DNA from 3 places in the Amorphus sp. 3PC139-8 genome. Region 1 is predicted to be linked to each of the others. Evidence: riboswitches for the same ligand, from Rfam matches in the RefSeq annotation. Region 1 holds a riboswitch; each other region holds the start of a gene.
What was found. A riboswitch is a leader RNA that binds a small molecule or an ion and turns the genes downstream of it on or off. The one in region 1 is predicted to bind thiamine pyrophosphate.
Positions count from the first base shown of each region.

Region 1 (7,878 bases):
CTTGCCGGTCGCGGTGTCGACGATGGTGTAAAACAGTGGATCGGAGCCGGTAGCGGCTTCCGCAAGCCACGCGCGATAGAGGTCTTCCTCGACGAACGGTCCGTAGGGAAGGTAGGTCCACATCCGCCCTTCGGTGTCGGCCGAGACGGCGGCGAACAGGTCGCCCGCGTGGCGGTCCGGATCGAGCGGTTCGATGCGACAGATTCGCCCCTCGATCGGCGTGCGCGGCGGATGCGGCCGCTGCTCCCAGCCGGGCACTTCTGCGCCAATCGGCTGGCCGAGCGGGTTGGTCGTCCCATCGTCCGTCATGTCCGTTCACCTTCTCGTTTTGCGCGACGTACCATCTGGTCCAGTGCGTGGAGAAAGCGCGATCGGTCCGTTTTGGCAAAAGACTTGCCGCCGCCGGCCATGGCAAGCGGATTGGAGGCCCGCAGGTCGGCCATCAGGTCGCGCATGCCGAGCATGTTGCCGATATTGGCCGGGGTGAACGGCTCGCCGTTGTGTTTCAGCGCTTGGGAGCCGGCTTCCAGGCACCGTGCCGCGAGCGGAATGTCGCCGGTGACGCAGATGTCTCCGGGACCGATCCGATCGGCGATCCACTTGTCGGCTGCGTCAGGCCCTTCCGGCACCACCACCGTCTTCACCATCGGGTCGCGACTTGGCCGGATGCCACCGTTGGAGACGATGACCACTTGAAGCCCGTGGCGCTCGGCGACCTTCAGCGTTTCCTCCTTCACCGGGCAGGCGTCGGCGTCGATGTAGATGATGCTCATGCGGCCGGTTATGCGCGCCTTGCGAGACGAGGCCAAGTGCCGCGAGCGGTGCGCTCGCTCAGAGAGAACAAAAAAGCGCGCCGGCATGGCCGACGCGCCTGTTCGTTTCAATCGCTACGCCGATCAGCGGCGCGGCGTCACCACATAGAAGCCGGGTACGATCTGCTGCCTCTCGTAGCGCGGCCCGTTTCGATAGCCGTAGGCTGGCGCATGGGCCGGCGGGCCTCGGTGGTAGTGGGGTCGCCGCGGCGGCGGACCCGGATGGCGATACGCATCCCGCTCGTAGCGATGGTGGCCTCCGTGGTCCCTGCCGTGGCGCGGGTCGCGATCGTAACGCGGCGGCGGAGCCTGCCTGGCACGCTGCTGATCGAGCATGATGACCACCGAAGCCGGCGGGTTGTTCTGGGCCGAGGCGGCAATGGGCGCGGCGGCGATGGCTGCGCCAAGTATCAAGGCAAGGTTCATCCGGGACATCGAAGAGTCCTCCTATCCACGCGCCCCTTTGCCGGATCTCTGCAAGCAAAGTCGCAAGGAGCGATTGGATAGAAAAGACGGGACGCAGTCGAATGGTTCCCAATTCAACTGCGACTTCTTTATGGCGCCGGCTGGGCCCAACTCGGGCGCTATTCGACCCCGAGTTTCGCCTTGACGATTTCGTTGACCGCTTTCGGGTTGGCTTTGCCGCCGGTCGCCTTCATGACCTGGCCGACAAACCAGCCGGCCATGGACGGCTTCGCCTTCGCCTGCTCGACCTTGTCCGGATTCGCCGCGATCACCTCGTCGACAGCGGACTCGATCGCGCCGGTGTCGGTCACCTGCTTCAGGCCGCGCTCCTCGACCACCTTGGCGGGATCGCCACCTTCCGACCAAACGATCTCGAACACGTCCTTGGCGATCTTGCCGGAGATCGTCTCGTTGGCGATCAGGTCGATGATGCCGCCGAGCTGGGATGCCGAGATCGGGCTGTCTTCGATGTCGTGGCCTTCCTTGTTGAGGCGACCGAACAGCTCGTTGATCACCCAGTTCGCCGCCAGCTTGGCATCGCGGCCCTCGGCCACCTGCTCGAAATAGGCGGCCGACGCCTTGTCGGAGACCAGCACGCCGGCGTCATAGGCCGTCAGCCCGTAGTCGGCCACAAAGCGCGCCTTCTTGGCGTCCGGCAGCTCGGGCAGGTGGGCCGCCAGATCGTCGACATCGGCCTGGGCGACCACCAGCGGCAGCAGGTCCGGATCGGGGAAGTAGCGATAGTCGTGCGCTTCTTCCTTGGAGCGCATGGAGCGGGTTTCGCCGGTGCGGGCATCGAACAGACGGGTCTCCTGGTCGATGGTGCCGCCGTCCTCCAGGATGCCGACCTGACGCCGCGCCTCGTAGTCGATCGCCTGGCCGGCGAAGCGGATCGAGTTGACGTTCTTGATCTCGCAGCGCGTGCCGAATCCCTCGCCGGGCCGGCGCACGGAGACGTTGACGTCGGCGCGCAGGTTGCCCTTTTCCATGTCGGCATCGGAGGTGCCGAGATAGCGCAGGATGGTGCGCAGCTTGGAGATATAGGCCTTGGCCTCGTCGGCGGAGCGCATGTCCGGCCGCGAGACGATTTCCATCAGCGCCACGCCGGAGCGGTTCAGGTCGACGAAGCTTTTGGTCGGATGCTGGTCGTGCAGCGACTTGCCGGCATCCTGTTCCAGGTGCACGCGCTCGATGCCGACCTCGACCACGGACCCGTCCGGCATGTCGACATAGACGATGCCTTCGCCGACGATCGGGAACTGGTACTGGGAGATCTGATAGCCTTGGGGCAGGTCGGGATAGAAATAGTTCTTCCGGTCGAAGCGTGAGGAGAGGTTGATTTCCGCCTTCAGGCCGAGACCCGTGCGGATCGCCTGGCGCACGCATTCGGCGTTGATCACTGGCAGCATGCCGGGCATCGCCGCATCCACCAGCGAGACGTGGCTGTTGGGATCGCCGCCAAAGGCCGTGGAAGCGCCGGAGAAGAGCTTCGATTCGGACTGGACCTGGGCGTGGACTTCGAGCCCGATCACCAGCTCCCAATCGCCGGTCGCGCCCTTGATGACAGAGCCGCGCCGGGCTTCGCGCACCGCTTCGTTCATGTTCGTCTCAACCGTTCTTTCAGACGCCGCCTGGGCATGCCGTCTTGTGTCGGCGCGCGTCGGCGCCGGATCGTGAAGCTATCGTCTGGGCTATCGGCCGGTCATCGGTCAAGTCCGCCGTGCCGTAAGCCGTCTCGGCGGCCTTGCCCTTCAGGGCGTGATCGGCTTCACTTCGCCGCCTCCACAAGCCGCTGTACCAAGTCCATAGAAGCCCTCGACACGATCCGGAGCCGCGCCATGAAGCCTTTCTTCGTCCTCATCAAATGCGAGCTCGGCAAGGCCTACGAGGTCGCCAATGCGATCGCAGACGCCGAGATCGCCTCGGAGATCTATTCTATCGCCGGCGACTTCGATCTCCTCGTCAAATTCTATCTGGAGGACGGACAGGACGTCGGCAAGTTCATGAACGAGAAGCTTCATGCGATCCCGGGCATCCGCGATACCCGGACGATCATCACGTTCAAGGCGTTCTGAGCAACGCCAGGAAAAGTGGGAACCGGTTTGGCTTTTTGTGTCGCCCACGCCGGCGCGCGGTCGCGCGCTGGCTCCGCTCTCTGATGGACGACGGATCGTTTGCTACCGTCCGCTTTCGAATGCGGCACGCAGTCGGCCGGCGGCAGCGCGGGGATCGTCCGCCAGCGACAGCGCGCTGACAACAGCAATGCCTTCGACGCCGGTGGAGGCCACCTTCGCGGCATTATTCTCACCAATCCCGCCAATGGCACAGGCGCGCACAGGCGCGATTTTGACCGCTTGGCGCGTGCCTTCGATCCCCAGCGCATCGCCGGCATCCGCCTTGGTGGTCGTGACCGCATAGGGGCCGATCCCGACATAGTCGACGTCGACCGGGTTGATCGCCGCCATTTCGGCCTCCGTCACCGCGGAAAGCCCGATGATCGCGTCCGGTCCCAGGATCGCGCGAGCGGCAGACGGCGGAAGATCGCTTTGACCGATATGAACGCCTTCGGCGCCGCTCGCATGAGCGACGTCGACGCGATCGTTGAGGATCAGCGGCACACCGGTGCCGGCGAGAAGCGCTTTCAAGGCGCGCGCCTGTTCCAGAAGCTCGCCGCCGTCGAGGTCGGGATGGCGAAGCTGAACCATCGTGACGCCGCCGGCAACAGCTTCGCGAACGACGGCACAGGTGTGCTCGAAGGACTGGCGGTGGTCGGTCACGAAGTAGAGCGTCAGGTCGAAAGCGGGCTTCGCCATGGCGCTCACTCCACCGAAATCGACGCGTTCGCGGCAAGCATGGTGCGATCGAGCCTGTGCAGCGCGTCGAGCAGGACGGGAGGGAGCGTGCCGGGGCCGTCCACGTGATCGCTGGCATGCTTGCCGGCGGCAGCGAAGGTTGCCAGTGCTGCGGTCGTTGCCCGGAACGGATCGGGCTCCACGGCCAGAAAGCCGCCGATCAGGGCGGTTGCGGCACAGCCGAGCCCCGTTACCTTGGGCATCAGCGCATGGCCGCCGTCGATGCGGGCAAGCCGCTCGCCGTCGGTGACATAGTCGCTGACGCCGGTGATCGCGACGACATGGCCGGTCTGCGCGGCAAGCGCACGTGCGGCATCGAGCGCGGCCTCGGAGCCGTGCTGGCTATCGACGCCGCGGGGGCGGGCGTCGACGCTGCCCGAAAGCGCGATGATCTCGCTGCCGTTGCCCCGGATCGTCGTCGGCTTCAGGCTGACGAGGTCTGCGGCGAGCTGAGTGCGGTAGCGGGTGGCGCCGATGCCGACAGGGTCGAGCGCCCAGGGGATATTTCGCCGGTTCGCCTCACCGGCGGCGAGCTTCATCGCTGCGGCCCAGTCCGCCGATAGGGTGCCGATGTTGACCACCAGCGCGGAGGCCAGGCGGACGAACTCTTCCACCTCGTCGGTCGAATGGACCATGGCGGGTGAGGCGCCCACCGAAAGCAGGGCGTTCGCGGTCGTGTTCATCACCACGAAGTTGGTGATGTTGTGGACCAGCGGCTGGCGCTCGCGGATGCGCCCGACAATGTCCGCGACGTCGTCGATGTTCATGAGAGATCGCCTCCGAAATCAACCGTCCGGGAACTGCGACGGACCCTTCGGATCGACGCGTTGCCCGGCCAGAAAGTGAGGCGAAGGAATTCATCCGAATCGGGAGAAGTCCCGACAGGTGAAGATCCCTTCGCTGGCATGACCCAGATCAGGTTCGACGGGTGCTTCTCAGCCCTCGACACGATGTGCCGAAGGCGCCCCGCTTCACGGACGGCGACAGTGGACCGGGCGCGGCTTGCGCGTCAAGGGGACGGAGTGGATGCGCTGGGCCCCGAGGATGATTCGGGGTGGCTAATAGATGCCGAACCACCAGGCGGCGAGGCCGAGGAAGGCGAGGAAGCCGATGACGTCGGTCAGCGTCGTCAGGAACACCGATGACGCCACCGCCGGGTCGGCGCCAAGCTTGTCCAGCACGATCGGAGTCACCACGCCGAAGAAGCCGGCGCACAGCACGTTGAAGACTAGTGCAGTGGCGATAACCCCGCCGAGCTCCGGGTTCTGAAACCACAATCCGGCAATGAGCCCGACCACGACGGCGACGATCGTGCCGTTTGCGAGCGCGACCAGGATCTCGCGCCCGATGACGCGTGCGGTGTTGCGCGTGGAGATGGATTTGGCAGCGAGCGCGCGCACGGTCACTGTCATCGCCTGAATGCCGGCGTTGCCCCCGATCGAGGCGACGATCGGCATTAGAATCGCCAGCGCCACCATTTGCTGGATCGTGCCGTCGAACAGGCCGATCACCGATGCGGCCAGAAAGGCCGTCGCCATATTGATGAGCAGCCAGGGGATTCGGGTGCGGGCGGTGTAGTAGACCGTGTCCGACAGCTCAGCGTCACCGGCACCGGTGAGGTAGCGAATGTCTTCTTCCGCCTCTTCCTCGATGATGTCGACGATATCGTCGATGGTGAGCACGCCGACCAGGCGGTCGCTTTCGTCAACGACCGCCGCGGAGACGAGGTTGTAGCGCTGGAACACGCGCGCGACTTCCTCCTGGTCCTCCGTTGCCAGCACCGTGTGCGGGGTCTCGTTCATGATTTCGGAGATTCGGGTCGGTCGCGGCGTCCTGAGAAGCCGGTCGAGCGAGACGGTTCCCAGCAGCCGGAAGGCGGGATCGACCACGAAGATCTGGTAGAACGAATCCGGCAGATCGTCCTCTTCGCGCAACGCGTCGATGACCTGGCCGACGGACCAGAATGGCGGCAGCGCGACGAAGTCGGACTGCATGCGCCGGCCGGCCGTCTCCTCCGGGTAGTCGAGGGAGCGGGCCAGCCGATGGCGCTTGGCGAAAGGCAGGCGGGCTAGGATCGCCTGCTTTTCGTCCTCTTCCAGGTCTTCCAGAATGTAGACGGCGTCGTCGGAATCGAGCGCGGCGAGGCCATTCGCCACCGTGTGCGGCGGCAAGTTTTCCAGGATCTGGAGACGGATCGCCTCGTCGAGCTCGGTCAGCGCCGTGTAGTCGAACTCGTCGCCCAGAATCTCGATGTAGCCGAGCCGGAGTTCGGGTGTCAGCGCTGTCAGAAGCTCGCCGACGTCGACCTCGTGCAGCCCTTCCGTGAGCTCTTCCAGCGCGGCACGATCCTCCGAGACGATCGCCGCCTGAACCGCCTCGAGATAGGCCGCGTTCAGATGGCCCTCATCGTCGCGGAAGAGGGGCGCGATCTCGGTCCGGATATCGGCTTCGCTGGCATCTGCCATCAAGCGACCCTTCTGGAACAGCCCACACGGAAACGGCGGGAGTGGCCAAGGACATCGGGAGCGGACGGATTTTCAAGGTTCTAGTTCGTTTCGGCCACGGGTCGAGAGGTGGCAGCGCGAGACGACTGGGGAGACAGTTAGACGATATGATCTGTCGGCGAAATCACCCGCCGGAGAAAAATGGCGTTCGACGAGATCGCCCCGGCTTTTGGCCGGGGCTGTGGATCGAGGCTCCAGGGACGAGAACGTGGCGCGAATTGTTCACGGAACGCGCCCGTCGCCGCGTTTCGTCAGGAGTTATCCCGCTTCGGCTGCTGATTCTCCGGCGTGTCCTGACGCTGCTCCGTCTGAACATATTTGCTGTCGAGACCGCGGCTTTCCGGATGGCGGGACTTGTCTCGATTCGACAAAATCTCGTTTTCGTCGACCATGTCCTTCGGCAGTTCGGTCTCCGCGCCGGAGCCGTCCTGCTTGCCTTTGGCGCCCGGCCCGATGTGTTTTTTCGACGCGTTGGCCATTGGATCTCTCCTTTGGTTTGCGCGACGGTTCGTTCTGGCGGTTGTGTCAGCGATCGAACCGTCTGCCCCGTAAGGGTGTCGAGCGGGAAACGCATGATGGCGCGCTCGAGTTCGCCCCTTTCTGTTGAAGTTGGTGGACCTTAACCCGTCACGGCGCTACGTCCTCGGGTTAGCTGAGGTGGGAGAGATCCATGGCGAACGATTTGCCGTTGTTTTACCGGACGCCGCAGGTGCTGCGGTTTGAGGAACACAAGGACCTGGTTCTGACGCAGGCGCCGGACTTCACGTTTGCGGCTGAAGCCAACGCAATTCCGCTGACAGTTGGCGAGTTCATGCCGGCGGTTCGCAATTTCCCGATCGTGTTCGTGTCGACGGGCGAGACCGTTTCCACGGTTGCCATCACCGGTCTGAAACAGGGGCAGAACTTGTTCGTGAAGCCGGACGGCACGTGGGCTGAAGACGCCTATATCCCGGCCTATCTCCGTCGTTATCCCTTCATCTTCGTCGAAGAGCAGGGGGTTGATCGGCGGATCCTTGCAGTCGACACCGCAAGCGAACGGGTGAAGAAGGCGTCGGAAGCGGAAAACGGCGCCCCATTGTTCACCGATGACGGCAAGGCCGGCGAGGGCGCGCAACCGGCGCTCCAGCTTTGCGAGGCTCTGCGCCTGCAATTTGAGAAGGACGTGGCGTTCTTGAAGGCGCTGGTGGACCAGGATCTCCTAGTGGAACGTCACGCCGACATGGAATTCCCCGACAAGAGCCGCTA
Region 1 covers NZ_JABJVY010000014.1:16,078-23,955, reverse strand. Annotated here, with positions in the region: gene HNS03_RS14175 (GNAT family N-acetyltransferase) at 1-309, opposite strand, end outside; gene HNS03_RS14170 (YaiI/YqxD family protein) at 306-785, opposite strand; gene HNS03_RS14165 (hypothetical protein) at 897-1,247, opposite strand; gene gatB (Asp-tRNA(Asn)/Glu-tRNA(Gln) amidotransferase subunit GatB) at 1,397-2,878, opposite strand; gene HNS03_RS14155 (Lrp/AsnC ligand binding domain-containing protein) at 3,116-3,352, shown strand; gene thiE (thiamine phosphate synthase) at 3,455-4,090, opposite strand; gene thiM (hydroxyethylthiazole kinase) at 4,096-4,896, opposite strand; TPP riboswitch at 5,004-5,108, opposite strand; gene mgtE (magnesium transporter) at 5,188-6,594, opposite strand; gene HNS03_RS14135 (hypothetical protein) at 6,885-7,112, opposite strand; gene HNS03_RS14130 (SapC family protein) at 7,304-7,878, shown strand, end outside.

Region 2 (7,878 bases), on a different contig from region 1:
CCGTCGATGGCGAAATAGATTTCGGCCGCCCGCTCCAGCGAGGCGCCGGTGGCCTCGGAAACCAGCACGATGTCGGGAACGGTGGTGGTGGTCGCAAGCCGGGCCACGCGCTGGGCGAATGCGGCCGGAACGCCGGCTTCCGCCCAGATGCGGGCGGTTTCGTCGGTCGCCTCCTTGACGTGCGCCGGCATCACCCGGTCCAGGTTCGGCTCCAGCGTCTCGATGCCGGAGCGGAAGCGCGCGACTTCGGCCTCGATGCCGTTCTCGTAGCGCACATTGCGGATGAACCAGACGGTTGCATCGATCACCAGATCCTGGACGGCGCGATAAAGCTCGATCTGAACGCCGCCGGGAACCTTGGTGTCGAGGGCGTCGATTTCGCCGTTGAGGGCGGTGAGCTGGAACGCATCGCGGCAGGTGGCGAACGCCTGGGCGATCCGCTCGACTTCCGCCCCGGTTTGGTCGCTCATGCGAACGACGAAGGTCGGCCCGCCGCGGTTGATCATCGAATTGGCAAGCATGGTCGCGATGATTTCCCGGCGAAGCTGATGGGCTTCGATCTGGCCCAGGAAGTCGGCCTGCATGCGTTGGGGGAAGTAGCGCCGCAACTCCCGGCCGAGATAGGGGTCGTCCGGCACAGAACTTCCCAGGATCTGGTCGTAAAGCGTGATCTTGGCATAGGCCAGAAGCACCCCCACCTCCGGCCGCGACAGCCCTTCGCCACGGGCGGCACGGGCGGAAAGTTCGGCATCGGTGGGCAGCGTCTCCAGCTCGCGGTCGAGGATGCCGCGTTCGCCGAGAAGCTGCATCATCCGCATCTGGAAGCCGACATCCTCCACGCCGAGAGCCCGGCTGAGCGAGATCGCCAGCGTCTGCAGATAGTTGTTGCGCAGCACGATGGTGCCGACCTCGTCGGTCATCGCGGCCAGGATCTCGTTGCGCTGTTCCCGGTCGATCACGCCTTGGGTCTCGGCGGCGCCGAGCGCGATCTTGATGTTGACCTCCACGTCGGAGGTGTTCACGCCGGCGGAGTTGTCGATGGCGTCGGAATTGCAGCGCCCGCCGGCGCGGGCAAAGGCGACACGGGCCTTCTGGGTGACGCCGAGATTGGCGCCTTCGCCGATTACCTTGACCCGCAGTTCCTCGGCGGTGACGCGGATGGAATCGTTGGCGCGGTCTCCGACGTCCAGGTTGGTCTCGCCGGCGGCGCGAACATAGGTCCCGATGCCGCCGAACCAGAGCAGGTCGGCGTTGGCCCTCAAAATCGCGCGCATCACCTCGAACGGCGTGGCATGTGCCTTGTTGAGGCCAAGCAGCGCCTGGATCTCCGGCGACAGCGGGATCGACTTCGCCGCACGCGAGAACACGCCGCCGCCCTTGGAAATCAGCTCGGTGTTGTAGTCCTGCCAGCTCGTGCGCGGCGCATCGAACAGGCGCTTGCGCTCCTCCCAGGAGGTCGCCGGATCCGGATCGGGATCGATGAAGATGTCGCGATGGTCGAAGGCGGCGACCAGCCGGATCGCCTTCGACAACAGCATGCCGTTGCCGAACACGTCGCCGGACATGTCGCCGACGCCGACGACGGTGAAGGGTGTCGACTGGATGTCTACGTCCATTTCGCGGAAATGGCGTTTCACGGCCTCCCAGGCGCCCCGGGCGGTGATGCCCATGGCCTTGTGGTCGTAGCCCTGGGAGCCGCCGGACGCGAACGCGTCGCCGAGCCAGAAGCCGCGGCGCTCCGCAATCGCGTTGGCGGTGTCGGAGAAGGTCGCCGTGCCCTTGTCGGCCGCCACCACGAGATAGGGGTCGGCGTCGTCGTGGCGCACCACGCCCTGAGGCGGCACCACCCGGCCTTCCACCAGATTGTCGGTCACGCCCAGAAGCGCGTTGATGAAGATCTTATAGGATTCGGTGCCTTCGGCGAACACCGCCTCGCGGCCGCCCGCCGTCGGCAGCTTCTTCGGCACGAAGCCGCCTTTCGCGCCGACCGGAACGATGACGGCGTTCTTTACCTGCTGTGCCTTGACGAGGCCCAGGATCTCGGTGCGGAAGTCTTGGGCGCGGTCGGACCAGCGCAACCCGCCGCGGGCGACCTCTCCGAAGCGCAAGTGCACGCCTTCCACGCGCGGGCTGTAGACCCAGATCTCCCGGAACGGGCGAGGGGCCGGCAGAATGTCGATCGCGCCCGGATAGAGCTTGAAGGCGAAGGTGTCCGGCGCATTGCCGCTCTCGTCGACCAGGAAGAAGTTGGTCCGGAGCATGGCGTAGAGCAGGTTCGTGAACCGGCGAATGATGGTGTCGTCGTCGAGGTTGGAGACGGTCTCCAGCTCGGCATCGATCTGCTGCTGCAGGCGAGCGGCGGCGAGCGAGCGGTCGGTCGAAGCCTCGCGCGGGTCGAAGCGGATATAGAACAGGTCGACCAGAAGCTTGGCGACCACCGGATAGCGGATCAGCGCCCCCCAGATATAGTCCTGGGAGTAGGGCACGCTCGCCTGGCGAAGATAGCGCGCCAGCGCCCGCAGCATGGCCACGTCGCGCCAGCCGATCCCGGCCGCCACCAGCAGCGCGTTGAAGCCGTCGCTTTCCGCCCGCCCGGTCCACACCGCCATGAACATGGCTTCCAGCGGCGTCGCCAGAGCGTCCAGATCGATGGAGCCTGTCCCGGTGCGCGCCAGCGTCATGTCGTGGACGTAGATGCCGTGGTCGGCCTCGATTTCGATGCGGAAGGTGCGCTCGTTGATGACCCGGAACCCCATCGCTTCGATGATGGGGACGCGGTCGGAAAGCGGAATCGGCTTCAAGTGGGAAAACAGCTTCAGCGAGGCCCGGCTTTCCGCATCGCCGGCGCGGCGGAAAAAGGAGATCGCGGTTGGCCGTTCCTGGGAAACCCGCTCGATGATGGCGATATCGCCGACGGCGATGTCGGCGCCATAGGTGGCGCGATAACTGCCGCCGAAAGCCTGGGCGTAGCGGTCGAACAGCCGCGCGGCGGTGTCGTGGTCGTGATAGCCGGCGAGCGCCTCTTCCAGGTCGTCCGCCCAGGTCCGCACAATCCGGGCGACGCCGGCCTCCAACGTTTCGCGGCTGGGATGGGGCGTTTCCCCCTCGTAGCGGCCGATGATGTAGTGGATGCGGGCGAGCGGGCCTTCCGGCAGCGCGAAATAGGTCGCCGAGACCCGGCCGGCGTAGAGCTGCGCCAGATAGGCGCCGATCTCATCCGATTGTTCGGTGGTGTAGCGTTCGTTGGGTACGAACACGAGCACGGAGACGAAGCGTTCATAGGCGTCGGTGCGCGGAAGCACCCGGATGCGGGGGCGCTCGCCGAGCTCCAGGATCGCGATCGCGAATTGGTAGAGCAGTTCGACATCGACCTGGAACAGGTCGTCGCGCGGATAGGATTCCAGCACGTTCAGCAGCGCCTTGCCGGAATGGCTTTCCGTGTCGTAGCCGGCACGGTCCAGCACGGCCTGAACCTTTTCGCGGATATAGGGGATCTGGCGCACCGAGCCGGTATAGGCGCGCGAGGAGAACAGGCCGACCAGCCGGACTTCGCCCACCAGGCGTCCGTCCGGCCCGTAATTCTTGATGCCGACGAAGTCGAGATGAACGTGGCGGTGCACCCGCGAGCGGGCGTTCGCCTTGGTGATGATCAGCGGTAGGTCGGAACGCAGGAACTCTCGGATCTCCGGGGTCATCACCACGAACTCGCTGCCGCGTCGCAAAACCCGCACCGACGGGTCGCGCAGAAGGCCGAGACCCGATTCCAGAAGGGGCGTGAGCTCTCCGACCTCCACGTCGCCGTCGAGCCGATATTCGCGCAGACCGAGGAAAATGAAGTCGTCCGCGGCCAGCCACTCCAGGAAAGAAACCGCCTTGGCGAGTTCGGACGGCTCGATCGGCAGCCCGCCCTCCTTGTAGCGGCCGATCACCTCCTGCACGCGGGCGCGCATCGGCTTCCAGTCGTCGACGGCGACCCGCACGTCGTCGAGGGTTTGGCCGAGGCGTTCAGCAAGCGCGCTGCGGCGTTCGGGGCTTTCGATGCGGCCGATGTGGATGTGGATCAAGCTGTCGCGCTCGGCACCTTCGGCGCTCGAGGCATCGCCGCCGAACGCGATCAGATGGCCTTCCGGATCGCGGCGGCAATCGAGGATCGGGTGCAGCACCAGTCGGACATCGGCGCTGAATTCGATCAGCTCGTTCATCACCGAATCGAACAGGAACGGCATGTTGTCGTTCACGATGTTGATGACGGTGACGCCACGATGGGCGCGGTCGGCGGTGGCGAATTCCGGGTTGGTAACGGTTATCAGCGCTTCGCGCGGCGGGCGCTCCTGAAACAGGGTCCAGGCGGCATCGGCAAGGGCGACAAGTTCGTCTGCGCCGTACTGGATGACGTCTTCCGCCGAGCCTCTGGCGTAGAAGGCTTCCGTGAAGCGTCGGCGGTCCGCGCCGTCTCCATCGGCTGGAATGGTTTCGACGGCGGCGGCGATCTTTTCGGTCTTTTCCGCGTCGTAGCGATCGAGCATTGCGCCCTCCGAACGGTTCCTCACCAGAAAGTCGTACCCGGCTCGTCGGCCCTGCGGCAACAGCGCGCAGTTCATCGGTTGGCGATGCCGGCTGAATGGGCTCCTATCGCACGCGGATTTCGTTCTTTTCATGAAGCTTTTGGGGGGAGGGCCGTTGATCCCAACCTGCGGTCGCGGGAAGCTCGTTCGACAAAATCGCGAAACCGCCGGCTGCCGGCGGAAAGGGAGGACGACCATGAGCGATCAACAGCCCGCAAGCCCCGACTTCGACGATCCGGTGACCGCGCTTGATGTCTCGCGCGGCGAACCGTTGAGCGCGGCGACCGAGGCTTATTTCGCCAAGTGCGAGGAAAAGCTCGGCCTGGTGCCGAACGTGCTCAAGGCCTACGCCTTCGACGAGACGAAGCTGCGCGCGTTCACGGACATGTACAACGATCTCATGCTGGGCGAGTCCGGGCTGTCGAAGCTGGAACGCGAGATGATCGCCGTTGTCGTGTCCAGCGCGAACCGCTGCTACTACTGCCAGGTCGCGCACGGGTCGGCGGTCCGCGAGCTCTCCGGCGATCCGGCGCTTGGCGAGCTGATGGTGATGAACTACCGCGCCGCCCGGCTGAGCGAGCGCCAGCGCGCCATGCTCGACTTCGCCTGGAAGCTGACGGAAACCCCGTTCGATGTTGGCGAGGGCGATCGCGAGGTGCTCAGGGCCGCCGGCTTCACCGAGCGGGAGATCTGGGACATCGCCTCGGTGATCGGATTCTTCAACATGTCGAATCGGGTCGCGACCGCGACCGACATGCGCCCCAACGCCGACTACCACGCACGCGGACGGTGAGCGCGATTCGCGTGAACTCGGCTTGGAGCGGGATGAGGAAAAGTGGGGACCGGTTTTCCGCCCGCATCCCGCTCCATGAATGAAGAGCGATCAACTCGTCCCATCGGACGGTGTCCGAAGGGGTTGATCTTGAGCGGGATGAGGAAAAGTGGGGGACCGGTTTTCCGCCCGCATCCCGCTCCATGAATGAAGAGCGATCAACTCGTCCCATCGGACAAGAGCCCGAAGGGGTTGATCTTGAGCGGGATGAGGAAAAGGGGGCACTGTTTTCCGCCGGCATCCCGCTCCATTAGCAGGGTCGATCAGCTTGTCTCTTCAGACAAGCCGCAGGGCTTGCGGCGGCGATCGGCTTGCGCAACACTGGGTGTCGTTCCGAGGGGTGTTCGCACACGCGAGCTGAGATGGTGCCGGCCGGTACCGAACCCTTTGAACCTGATCCGGGTCATACCGGCGAAGGGACGGACACGACCGCCGCTCGTCATCCCCGGATCTCCCGATTCCGCTTGTTTTGGACGGTAGATCCCATGCTGCATCCTCTTCTTTTCTCCCTCGACGTCTCGCGGCCCCGTGCGCAATGGGCCGTTGCCGGTCAACGCCGGCACGTGACCGCGCGCGTCTGACGCGTTCGCTCCACGCGTCCCGCGTCTTCGCTGCGATGTCCGTTCTCCGCGCCATTCTGGTGGCAGCCGGTCTCGTCCTCCTTTGGGAGGCGGTGATCCGGGTGTTCGCCTTGCCGCCGTTCATCCTGCCACCCCCGTTGGAGGTGGCGAGCGCGTTCAACACGCGCGGCGCCTACCTCTTGTCCAATGCGTTGGTGACGGCGAGTGAAATCCTGCTCGGGCTCGCCATCGGCGTCCTGTCGGGCATGGTGACGGCGCTGACCATGAGCGCGTTCCCGCCGGCGCGCCGCGTGATCCTGCCGGTGGTGATCGCCACCCAGGCCCTGCCGGTGTTCGCGATCGCGCCGCTGTTGGTGCTTTGGTTCGGCTATGGCATGGCCTCCAAGATCGTGATGGCGACGCTGATCATCTATTTCCCCGTGGCCTCCGCCTTCTATGACGGGCTTGTACGGACCGAGGCCGGCCTGTTGGAGCTCGCCCGGCTCAATCGGGCGAGCCGGCTGCAGACGCTGGCGCTGATCCGCGTGCCGGCCGCGCTGCCGAGCCTGTTGTCCGGGCTCAAGGTGGCCGCCGCCGTCGCCCCGATTGGGGCCGTCGTTGGCGAATGGGTGGGCTCCTCCGCCGGGCTTGGCTTCGTGATGCTGCACGCCAATGCCCGGCTGCAATCCGACGTTTTGTTCGCCGCGTTGGCGCTTCTCGCCGTGATGGCGGTCGCGCTCAGACTCGCGGTCGACGCGCTTGCCCGACGGCTGACGCCGTGGGCGCCTGAAACGCAATAGGGCCTGAGCCTCCGACGGTTCCCGGCGCCGGAGGCTCTGATCTCTCCTTCCCGTCACTTAGCCGCGAAATAAAATCGCAAGGAGACTTTCGTCATGTTCCGATTGGCCGCTGCGGCCCTGCTATCCGCCTTGATTTCCGTCGTGCCCGCCAGGGCTGCGGAGCCCCTGACCGTGCTGCTCGACTGGTACGTCAATCCCGATCACGCCCCGCTCGTGATCGCCAAGGAGAAGGGATATTTCGCCGACGAAGGATTGGACGTGGAGCTCGTCGCTCCCTCCGATCCGAGCGCGCCGCCGCGGCTGATCGCGGCCGGCGATGGCGATGTTGCGGTGACCTATCAGCCGAGCCTTTATCAGCAGGTGGCGGAGGGGCTCCCGCTGGTGCGGATCGGGACTTTGGTCGCGACCCCGCTCAACACGCTGCTCGTCCTGGCCGACGGACCGGTGAAGGAGCTGTCCGATCTCAAGGGCAAGACCGTCGGCTATGCGGTTGCCGGCGTCGAGGACGCGCTGCTCGGCACCATGCTCGCCTCGGCCGGAGTGTCGATCGACGATGTGGAGCTGATCAACGTGAACTTCGCATTGTCGCCGGCGCTCTTGTCCAAGAAGGTCGATGCCGTGATCGGCGCCTACCGCAACATCGAGCTTCCGCAGCTTCGGTTGCAGGGCGTCGACGCCCGCGCCTTCTATCCGGAGGAGCACGGGGTTCCGACCTATGACGAGCTAATCTTCGTCGCCAAAAACGACCGACTCGACGACCCGCGCTTGGCCGCTTTTCTGAGGGCGGTCGAGCGGGCGGTGATGTGGCAGACCAATCATCCCGAGGAGGCGTTCGAGGTGTACGCGAGCGCACATCCCGATCTGAACGACGAATTCAACCGCGAGGCCTTTGCCGCCACGCTGCGCCGCTTCGCGCTGCGTCCCGCCGCACTCGATCACGGCCGCTACCAGCAGTTCGGCGCCTTCATGAAAGAGCGCGGGCTGATTGAGGAGACGGTCCCGGTCAATCAATTCGCCGTCGAGCTGGACCCGCATTGAGCGGGTGTGCCGGGCGAACCGGTTTTCGACTTACCGGGAATCGCTGAGACCGGCGACGATCGGCCGCCTGTCGGCGTATTTCG
Region 2 covers NZ_JABJVY010000001.1:180,858-188,735, reverse strand. Annotated here, with positions in the region: gene HNS03_RS00830 (NAD-glutamate dehydrogenase) at 1-4,526, opposite strand, end outside; gene HNS03_RS00825 (peroxidase-related enzyme) at 4,762-5,358, shown strand; TPP riboswitch at 5,724-5,834, shown strand; gene HNS03_RS00820 (ABC transporter permease) at 6,014-6,757, shown strand; gene HNS03_RS00815 (ABC transporter substrate-binding protein) at 6,851-7,795, shown strand.
Region 2: another riboswitch for thiamine pyrophosphate. It lies ahead of HNS03_RS00820 (ABC transporter permease); the one in region 1 lies ahead of thiM (hydroxyethylthiazole kinase).

Region 3 (7,878 bases), on a different contig from region 1:
ACTTGCCTGCACGGTAATGGCGATCGCCGAGCTGGTTCGCCCGCGCGTAAGGGCGGCGGCATGACCGGCAAGACGCTTCAACTGACCCGGTGCAGCAAAACCTATCCGGACGGCACCCGCGCGCTGGAGCCGGTGGACCTCACCATCGCCGCCGGCGAGGTGGTCGTGCTGCTCGGCCCCTCCGGGTGCGGCAAGACCACGCTGTTGCGGCTGGTGGCCGGGCTCGACCGGCCGGACGCCGGCGGCCGGGTCGTCCTCGACGGCCTCGACGTCACCGCCCACCCGATCGAAAAGCGCGGCGTCGGCATGGTGTTCCAGTCCTACGCCCTGTTTCCGCACATGTCGGTCGCCGGCAACATCGGCTATGGGCTCCGCGTCCAGGGCTGGTCTCGGGCGAAGCGAAAGGCACGGGTGGACGAGCTTCTCGCCACCGCGCGCCTGACCGAACTTGCCGGACGACGGGTCGACCAGCTCTCCGGCGGTCAGCGCCAGCGCGTCGCGCTCGCCCGCGCCCTCGCGCCACGCTCCGGCATGATCCTTCTGGACGAGCCGCTGACGGCGCTCGATGCCGGCTTGCGGGAAGGCCTGCGCGCCGAGATCGCCGCCATGATCCGCGACCAGGGCGCCACCGCCGTCTACGTCACCCACGATCAGGCCGAGGCCCTGACCCTCGCCGACCGGCTGGTGGTGATGAACCGGGGCACGATCGCCCAGATCGGTACCCCCCGCGAGGTCTACTACCGCCCGGCGAGCGACTATATCGCCGGCTTCTTCGGACCGGTGAACCGGCTTTCCGGGACGATCGAAGACGGGATCTTTGCGACGGCAACCGGCACCACGCCCGTTCCGGGCCAGCCGGACGGGGCAACCACCCTCGCCTTCAGGCCGGAGGCGGCGATCGTGGGCGGCGGCGGGTTGCGATTCCAGGTGGCCACAAGCCTGTTCGAAGGCGTTCGCCAACGCCTGGACCTTGAGGGGCCGGCCGGCGAACGCCTCGTCGCCTACGCACCGGGGGCGCGGCCCTACGCCCCCGGCGACGAGGTGACGCTCGGCATCGATCCGGACGGGCTGCTGACCTCGTCAGATGGTTGATGGGCGCTGTCCGGTCATTCACGTCTTCGCCAGACAGCGCCCAACCATTGTTAAGACGCAATTTCGGACGGAAAACCGGTTCCCACTTTTCCTGAAATTGCTTTAGACCCGCGCGGTCAGCACCGCGAAACGCCAACGTTTGAAGGTGACATCGATCTCCGAAAAGCCTGCCGCGCGTAGCCAGGCGAACTGATCTTCGATATGGGCGCAGCGGTCGAACGCCATGCGCTGGCGCGCCTTGGCCAGCGCTTCGGCCGGTACGCCGGCCCCAGTCACGTCGTCGAGCCAGATCCGATCGTAGCGCGCTTCCGCCTCCGCGCTCGGGCCGAGCACCATTTCCGCGTTGATGAACAGACCGCCGGGGGCGAGCGCCTTGCGGACGCGGGCATAGAGCGACCGTTGCGCCTCGTGCTCCAGATGATGGATCGCGAGCGCCGAGAGCGCGAGGTCCCACGGGCCGCCGATATCGTCGGTCGCCAGGTCCGCCTTGGCAAGCGTCACCCGGTCGTCGCCGTCGAACCGTTTCGCCGCCTCCGCCAGCATGCCTTCGGAGAAGTCGAGACCGGCAATCCTGGCATCCGGGTTGCGCTCCAGCACCATGGCGGAGAAGAGACCCGTCCCAATCCCGAGATCGACCAGGCGCAAAGGCGACCCACCGTCCACCCCCTCGCCACGCTCGCGCCGCCAAATGTCGATGACGTCCAGGGCATTGCCGTAGAACGCATCGAAGCTGGGAACGAGGCCCCGGCGCATGCCGTCATAGTCGTCGGCGGTGCGGCTGAACACGGTGTGGGGTGCGGTCACGGTCATCGGACACTCCATCGAAACACAGAGGCAGTTATGAACTTCGAATAGGGCTGCGCCGTTGCCGATTTCTGCGCTCCGGCAGGAGCCGATCGATCGACGGGCCGAACGCGCACTCTCTTAGCTCAATTGGCCCTCAGATCGGGATTCAAAGTGTAGCTGGCATGCGCCGAACCCGAGGCGAGAACGTGGCCCTTCATTGCCGCTTCCGCATCCGCCCCGGTGAAGGGACCGGAGAGGCCCAGCGACGGCACATCGAGGGCGAAGATCTCGACCTGGTAGTCGTGCACCCGTTCATCGTTCATTGGCGGGCAAGGCCCGTCATAGCCGCCGTATGTGCCGGCCATGTCTGGGTTGCCGGCGAGGAAGGAGGTGAAGACGTTCGCCCCGCGCACGCCGTGGTCGGTGGCACCGATCGGCTTACCGCCGGCAACCACGCCCTCGCTTTCCGCGCCACGTGCAAGTGCCGTCGTCTCCGCCGGCACGTCGACCAGTACCCAATGATGGATGGTGATCCGCGGCGCGTGCTCGGCAATGACGGTTCCGGGCTTGTTGATCAGTGACATGTCCTTTGGCACGTCCGGATCGGTCATCAGGACGGCATAGGAGCGGGTCCCGTCCGGCCCTTCGGACCAGTGGACGGCGGGGCTGACATTCGCCTCCTGAGCCTCCGGCGGCGGGCAAAAGGCGGCGCTATCGGGAAAGCGGCTGGCCTGCGTCAGACCTTCGATCGTCACGTCGAGGCCGTCGGCGAGCGCTCCTGCGTTCGCCAGCAGAAGCATGGCCACCGCCAGGGCCGGCCCGTGCATCGATTTGGCATGTGTCATCGTCCGTCTCCTTTTCATCGCGCCAACTGGGCACGACGATAGGAGTGCGACGATCGGCGAAGGTGCCGGTTGCGATCAGGAATGCGCCGGCTACGATCAAACCCCGGAGGATCGACGGGCACGCATCGCCGATGGCGGCACGCCGAAGGCCTGCTGGAAGTGGCGGGAAAAGTGCGAGCGCGAGGTATAGCCGGTGGCCGCGATCGCCTCGGCGACATCCGCATCGCGCTCCGCCAGAATCAGGCGCGCCGCCTGCATGCGTTCCGAAAGCAGGATATCGCGCAGCGTCGCGCCCTCCCCTTTCAGCCGCCGGCGCAGCGTCGCCTCCGACATGGAAAGCCGCTCGGCCACGGCGGCCGGCGTCCAAGCGTGGTCGAGCCGGTGACGGATCAAAAGCTGGACGGCCTCGGCCACCGAGCGATCCACATATTTCGGCGCGATCGGCAACACGCCGCGTTCGGCCAGCACAAGCAGGATCTCCAGAATGCGATGATCCACCAGACGGCGGGAAACATCCGCGGTCCCCGCAAGCGCCTCGCCGGCATGCACGATCGCGGAGCACAGCGCATCGTCGAGAAACACAGTCGTCCCGAGCGGCGGCCTGGAAGCCGTGAGGCTTGGCCAGAGCCGGGCCGCCTCGATCACCAGCTTGCGGGCGAACGTGATGCACAGCGCCCGATAGACGCCGCTTACCGCGTCGGGCACGTTGACCACGTCGACATGGGCCCCGGCCGGCAGCGCGATCGCCTCTCCGGCGCAATAGGCTCGCCGTTCGGCGCCCGCAATGACCTCCTTCGTCCCCTCCACCACCACGACCAGTGCGGCCGATGGCATCGTGAGTTCGCCCACCGCCTCGCGGGTGCGGGTCACGAACGCGGTCAACACCGAGTGGTCATGGCCGTCGATCAGATGTCGGGTGTCGGTCGCGGCCCAAGGCTGCAGGGCCTGAAGAAGCCGGCGCCGGACATCGTCGTTTGGTGTAGAAGTGAACATGATGGCATCAAAGCGCTCGGCGTCGAGGCAGACAAGCCCGGCCGCCGATCGGCTCACCCCGACGCCATTTGACTTAGCGAGCGCGATCGCCTATGTCACGCGCCTTCGCTGGTGGCAACGCCGGCGATTTTTTCACGCACCCGTGGGACGAGCGGGCGCCTCGTTTCGTCCCTGTCGGCTCTTTGGTCGTTGCGGCCTTTCGGAGCAAAGGAGGGGGCGTGTCCATCGTTCGAAAAGAACCTCCGTTCTCAAGAACAGTCATCACACGAAGGACACCGCTTTCATGTCGAAGCGCCATTCGCAGAAGTATAAAATTGACCGCCGGATGGGCGAAAACATCTGGGGTCGCCCGAAGAGCCCGGTTAACAAGCGCGAGTACGGCCCCGGCCAGCACGGCCAGCGCCGCCGCGGCAAGCTTTCCGACTATGGCGTGCAGCTGCGCGCCAAGCAGAAGCTGAAGGGCTACTACGGCAACATCTCCGAGAAGCAGTTCCGCCGGATCTACGACGAGGCCGTCCGCCTGAAGGGCGACACCTCCGAGCGCCTGATCGGCCTGCTGGAGAGCCGTCTCGACACCCTGGTCTACCGCGCCAAGTTCGTGCCGACCGTGTTCGCCGCCCGCCAGTTCGTGAACCATGGCCACGTCATGGTGAACGGCCGCAAAGTCAACATCCCGAGCTATCGTTGCAAGGTCGGCGACGTGATCGAGGTGCGCCAGCGCTCCAAGGAGATGGTGCTGGTGCTGGAGGCCGTCGGTCTCGCCGAGCGCGACGTGCCGGACTATGTCGAGGCCGACCACTCCAAGATGAGCGCAACCTTCTCGCGCGTGCCGGGTCTCACCGACGTGCCCTACCCGGTGCACATGGAACCGAACCTGGTGGTCGAGTTCTATTCGCGCTGATTGTCGCGCCTTCCAACGAATTTCGGGCCGCCCCTCGGGGCGGCCTTTTTCATGTCTGGCCGTTCGTTTCTGTCAGAACCGGTGGGCAACGCCGCAGCGTTGGGCGCCATCCCTTGCGTCGGGTTTGCAAGCCGACTAAGTCGAGTGAACTGTCTCAAAGGGGTGCCCGAGCGGGCTGAGAGGCGCTAGACGCTAACCCTTAGAAACCTGATCCGGATCGTGCCGGCGGAGGGATTGAGATGACGGATATCACGTCCGCTCCTAATCGCATCGATGCCTTCGCCGTTGCCCGCGTCATAGCGCGGGTGCGCGATTGGGCGCCGCGCGTCCATTGCATCACCAACACCGTCGCCCAGAATTTCACCGCCAACGTGCTCGCCGCGATTGGCGCGGTGCCTTCGATGACGGTCCATGCCGACGAGGTCGCTTCGCTGGTGGAGAGCGCCGACGGCGTACTGATCAATCTCGGTACCCTCGATCCGGAACGGCGCGCCGGGATCGAGGCCGCCGTCCAGGCGGCTCGCGCCAACGGCAAGGCATGGGTCCTCGACCCGGTCAAGGTCGACCGGGTCCCTTTGCGCCGAGCGTTCGCGCTCACGCTGATCAAGCAAGCGCCCGCGATCGTGCGTGGAAACTCCGGCGAGATGACCGCCCTCTTCCCGGCGATCGCGGCGGCAACCGGCACCGCCTTCGCCGTCACCGGCGCCCGCGACAGCCTCTCGGACGGTACCCGCACGGTTCTTGTCGACAACGGCCACCCGATGCTGGCCCGGATGGTGGCGACCGGCTGCGCGCTTTCCGGGCTGATCGCCGCCTGCCGGGCCGTCGAAAGCGATTCGCTGCTGGCCGCTGCCGCCGCGACGGTCGCCTGGGGCGTGGCCGCGGAGCGGGCCGCCATCGGTGTCGCCGGACCGGGCAGCTTCGCCGTCCGCGTGATCGACGAGATCGGCGCGATGGACACCCCCACGCTCGAGCGCCACGCCCTGATCAGCCGGGGTTGAGGCGTGATTTTGCCGTCAGGAGATACGGAAACCATGACCACCCCGATCGCGCTGACCATCGCCGGAACCGACCCCTCCGGCGGCGCCGGCATCCAGGCGGACCTGAAGACGTTCGCCGCTCTCGGCGTCTATGGGGCCTCTGTCATCACGGCGCTGGTGGCCCAAAACACCCAGGGCGTGCGTGCGATCCATGACGTGCCGGTCGACTTCATCCGCGCCGAGATCGATTCCGTGTTCGACGACCTCATCGTCGACGCGGTGAAGATCGGGATGCTGTCGAAACCCGCCGTGATCCAAACGGTCGCCGACGCGCTGGATGCCCACGGCGCCGGCCAGATCGTGCTCGACCCGGTGATGATCGCCGCTTCCGGCGATCCGTTGCTCGACGAGGACGCCATCGGACACGTGCGCGACGTGCTGCTGCCCCGCGCCCATCTGATCACGCCGAACCTGCCCGAGGCGGCCACGTTGCTGGACACGGAAACCGCCGAGACGCCGGAGGCCATGGAGGCTCAGGCGGAACGGCTGCTCGCGCTCGGGCCGGCCGCCGTCCTCCTGAAGGGCGGGCACGGCAGCGGCGCCCAGTCCGCCGATCTGCTCGTCAGCCGCGATGGTGGAGCGCCCCGCTGGTTCGTCGCCGACCGGATCGCCACCAAGAACACCCACGGCACCGGCTGCACGCTGTCGTCGGCGATCGCCGCCGGCCTCGCCAAGGGCCTGCCGCTTGCCGACGCGGTGGCCGCCGCCAAGACCTATCTGACCGAAGCCCTCGCGGCCGCCGACACGCTGACGATCGGGAAAGGCCGTGGACCGGTCCACCACTTCCACGCCCTTTGGCCGTCGGGATCGAAATAGCCGATCGGACTGCGCACCGCGACGCAACGTCCTGCGCAGCCCGCACTGCGCAAATGCCGTTTCGTGGCAGAAACGGGTTGGCCCGAGCGTTGGTCAGCCGACACGTGAAAGAGGAATCGGCGCAAGCAGCGCCATTGCGCATTACTGCGCGCTGCGCGCACTGCGCACCAAGGCTGCGTAAAGGTCCGGTCGGCGCCGCGCGATCACCTTCAGATCGTCCTCGGGCAGGATCAGAATGCGGGTGGTCGTGGTCGCAACCAGCGGGCCTTCGGTCCCAAGATCGGCGACCGACAGTGGCCCTCCGAACATGTCGCCCTCCCCCAACAGGACCGGATCGGGATCCGGTTGCGGGGCGGAGGCACCCCCACCCACTCCCTCTCCCTCCTCCACGGTCGCCTGCGGATCGTCCGAAGGCGGAGGCAGAGGACGCCCCGGGCCCTCCAAGGTGCCGAACACGACGATGAAGAGGTCGGCCGGCTCCTCGTGGGAGTGCACCACGATATCGCCCGGCTGAAAGGAGCGGGCCACCAGCCGCGGCATAATCCGCACGACGGTTGCCGCATCGAGCCGGGCGAAGGCCGGCACCCGACCGATCATGCCCCACGTCACGGTGAAGTCGCGCCGACGGATCACTTCGGCAAAGGCGGAGGACAGGATCGCTGTCGGCAACGCGATGAAGGCGAAGCCCACCACCATGGTGACGACCGCGATCATCCGGCCGAGCGGGGTAATAGGAACCGCATCGCCGTAGCCGACCGTCGTGATGGTCACGATCGCCCACCAGAGCGAGTGGAGCACGCTGCCGAAATCGTGCGGCTGGGCGGCCCCTTCCGCATGGGTGATGCTGGTTGCCGAAATGAGCACGATCGTCGCCAGGATCACCGCGCAGGCGGTCAGCGCACGCCGTTCCGCAAAAATCGCCTCCGCCAGCGCTTCCATGCCGCCGGAATAGCGAAACAGCTTCAACAACCGAACGATCCGGAGGAATACAAACGAGGACAAGTCGAGCGTCACGAACGGTGCCGCCGCAAGCGGCAGGATCACCAGCGCATCGATCAGCGCGGCCGGCGTGAGCATGTAGCGAAGCCGTGCTTTCCATTGCGACAGCAGACGGTAGCGGGGATGCTCCACGCAAGACCACACCCGCGCCCAATATTCGATGGCGAAGATCACCAGCGTCGCCACTTCGACGGTGACAAGCAACCCGCCATAGTCGGCCCGAAGCGCGGGCTCCGTCGCCGCCAGCGAGAAGGCCACGTTGACGAGGACGAGCGCCATCAGCGAGTAGCGAATCGCGATCGCCCAGGGGTCCGGCGAGCCGTCGCTTTCAAGCAGCAGATAGGTGCGGCGGCGAAGCCGCTCCCACGGCGTCCTCGGATGAGGATGCGCTGCCGGCACCTGTCGG
Region 3 covers NZ_JABJVY010000011.1:83,224-91,101, forward strand. Annotated here, with positions in the region: gene HNS03_RS12415 (ABC transporter permease) at 1-64, shown strand, start outside; gene HNS03_RS12420 (ABC transporter ATP-binding protein) at 61-1,092, shown strand; gene HNS03_RS12425 (methyltransferase) at 1,195-1,902, opposite strand; gene HNS03_RS12430 (YbhB/YbcL family Raf kinase inhibitor-like protein) at 2,022-2,723, opposite strand; gene HNS03_RS12435 (helix-turn-helix domain-containing protein) at 2,820-3,773, opposite strand; gene rpsD (30S ribosomal protein S4) at 4,000-4,617, shown strand; TPP riboswitch at 4,766-4,868, shown strand; gene HNS03_RS12445 (hydroxyethylthiazole kinase) at 4,857-5,618, shown strand; gene thiD (bifunctional hydroxymethylpyrimidine kinase/phosphomethylpyrimidine kinase) at 5,652-6,473, shown strand; gene HNS03_RS12455 (cyclic nucleotide-gated ion channel) at 6,615-7,878, opposite strand, start outside.
Region 3: another riboswitch for thiamine pyrophosphate. It lies ahead of HNS03_RS12445 (hydroxyethylthiazole kinase); the one in region 1 lies ahead of thiM (hydroxyethylthiazole kinase).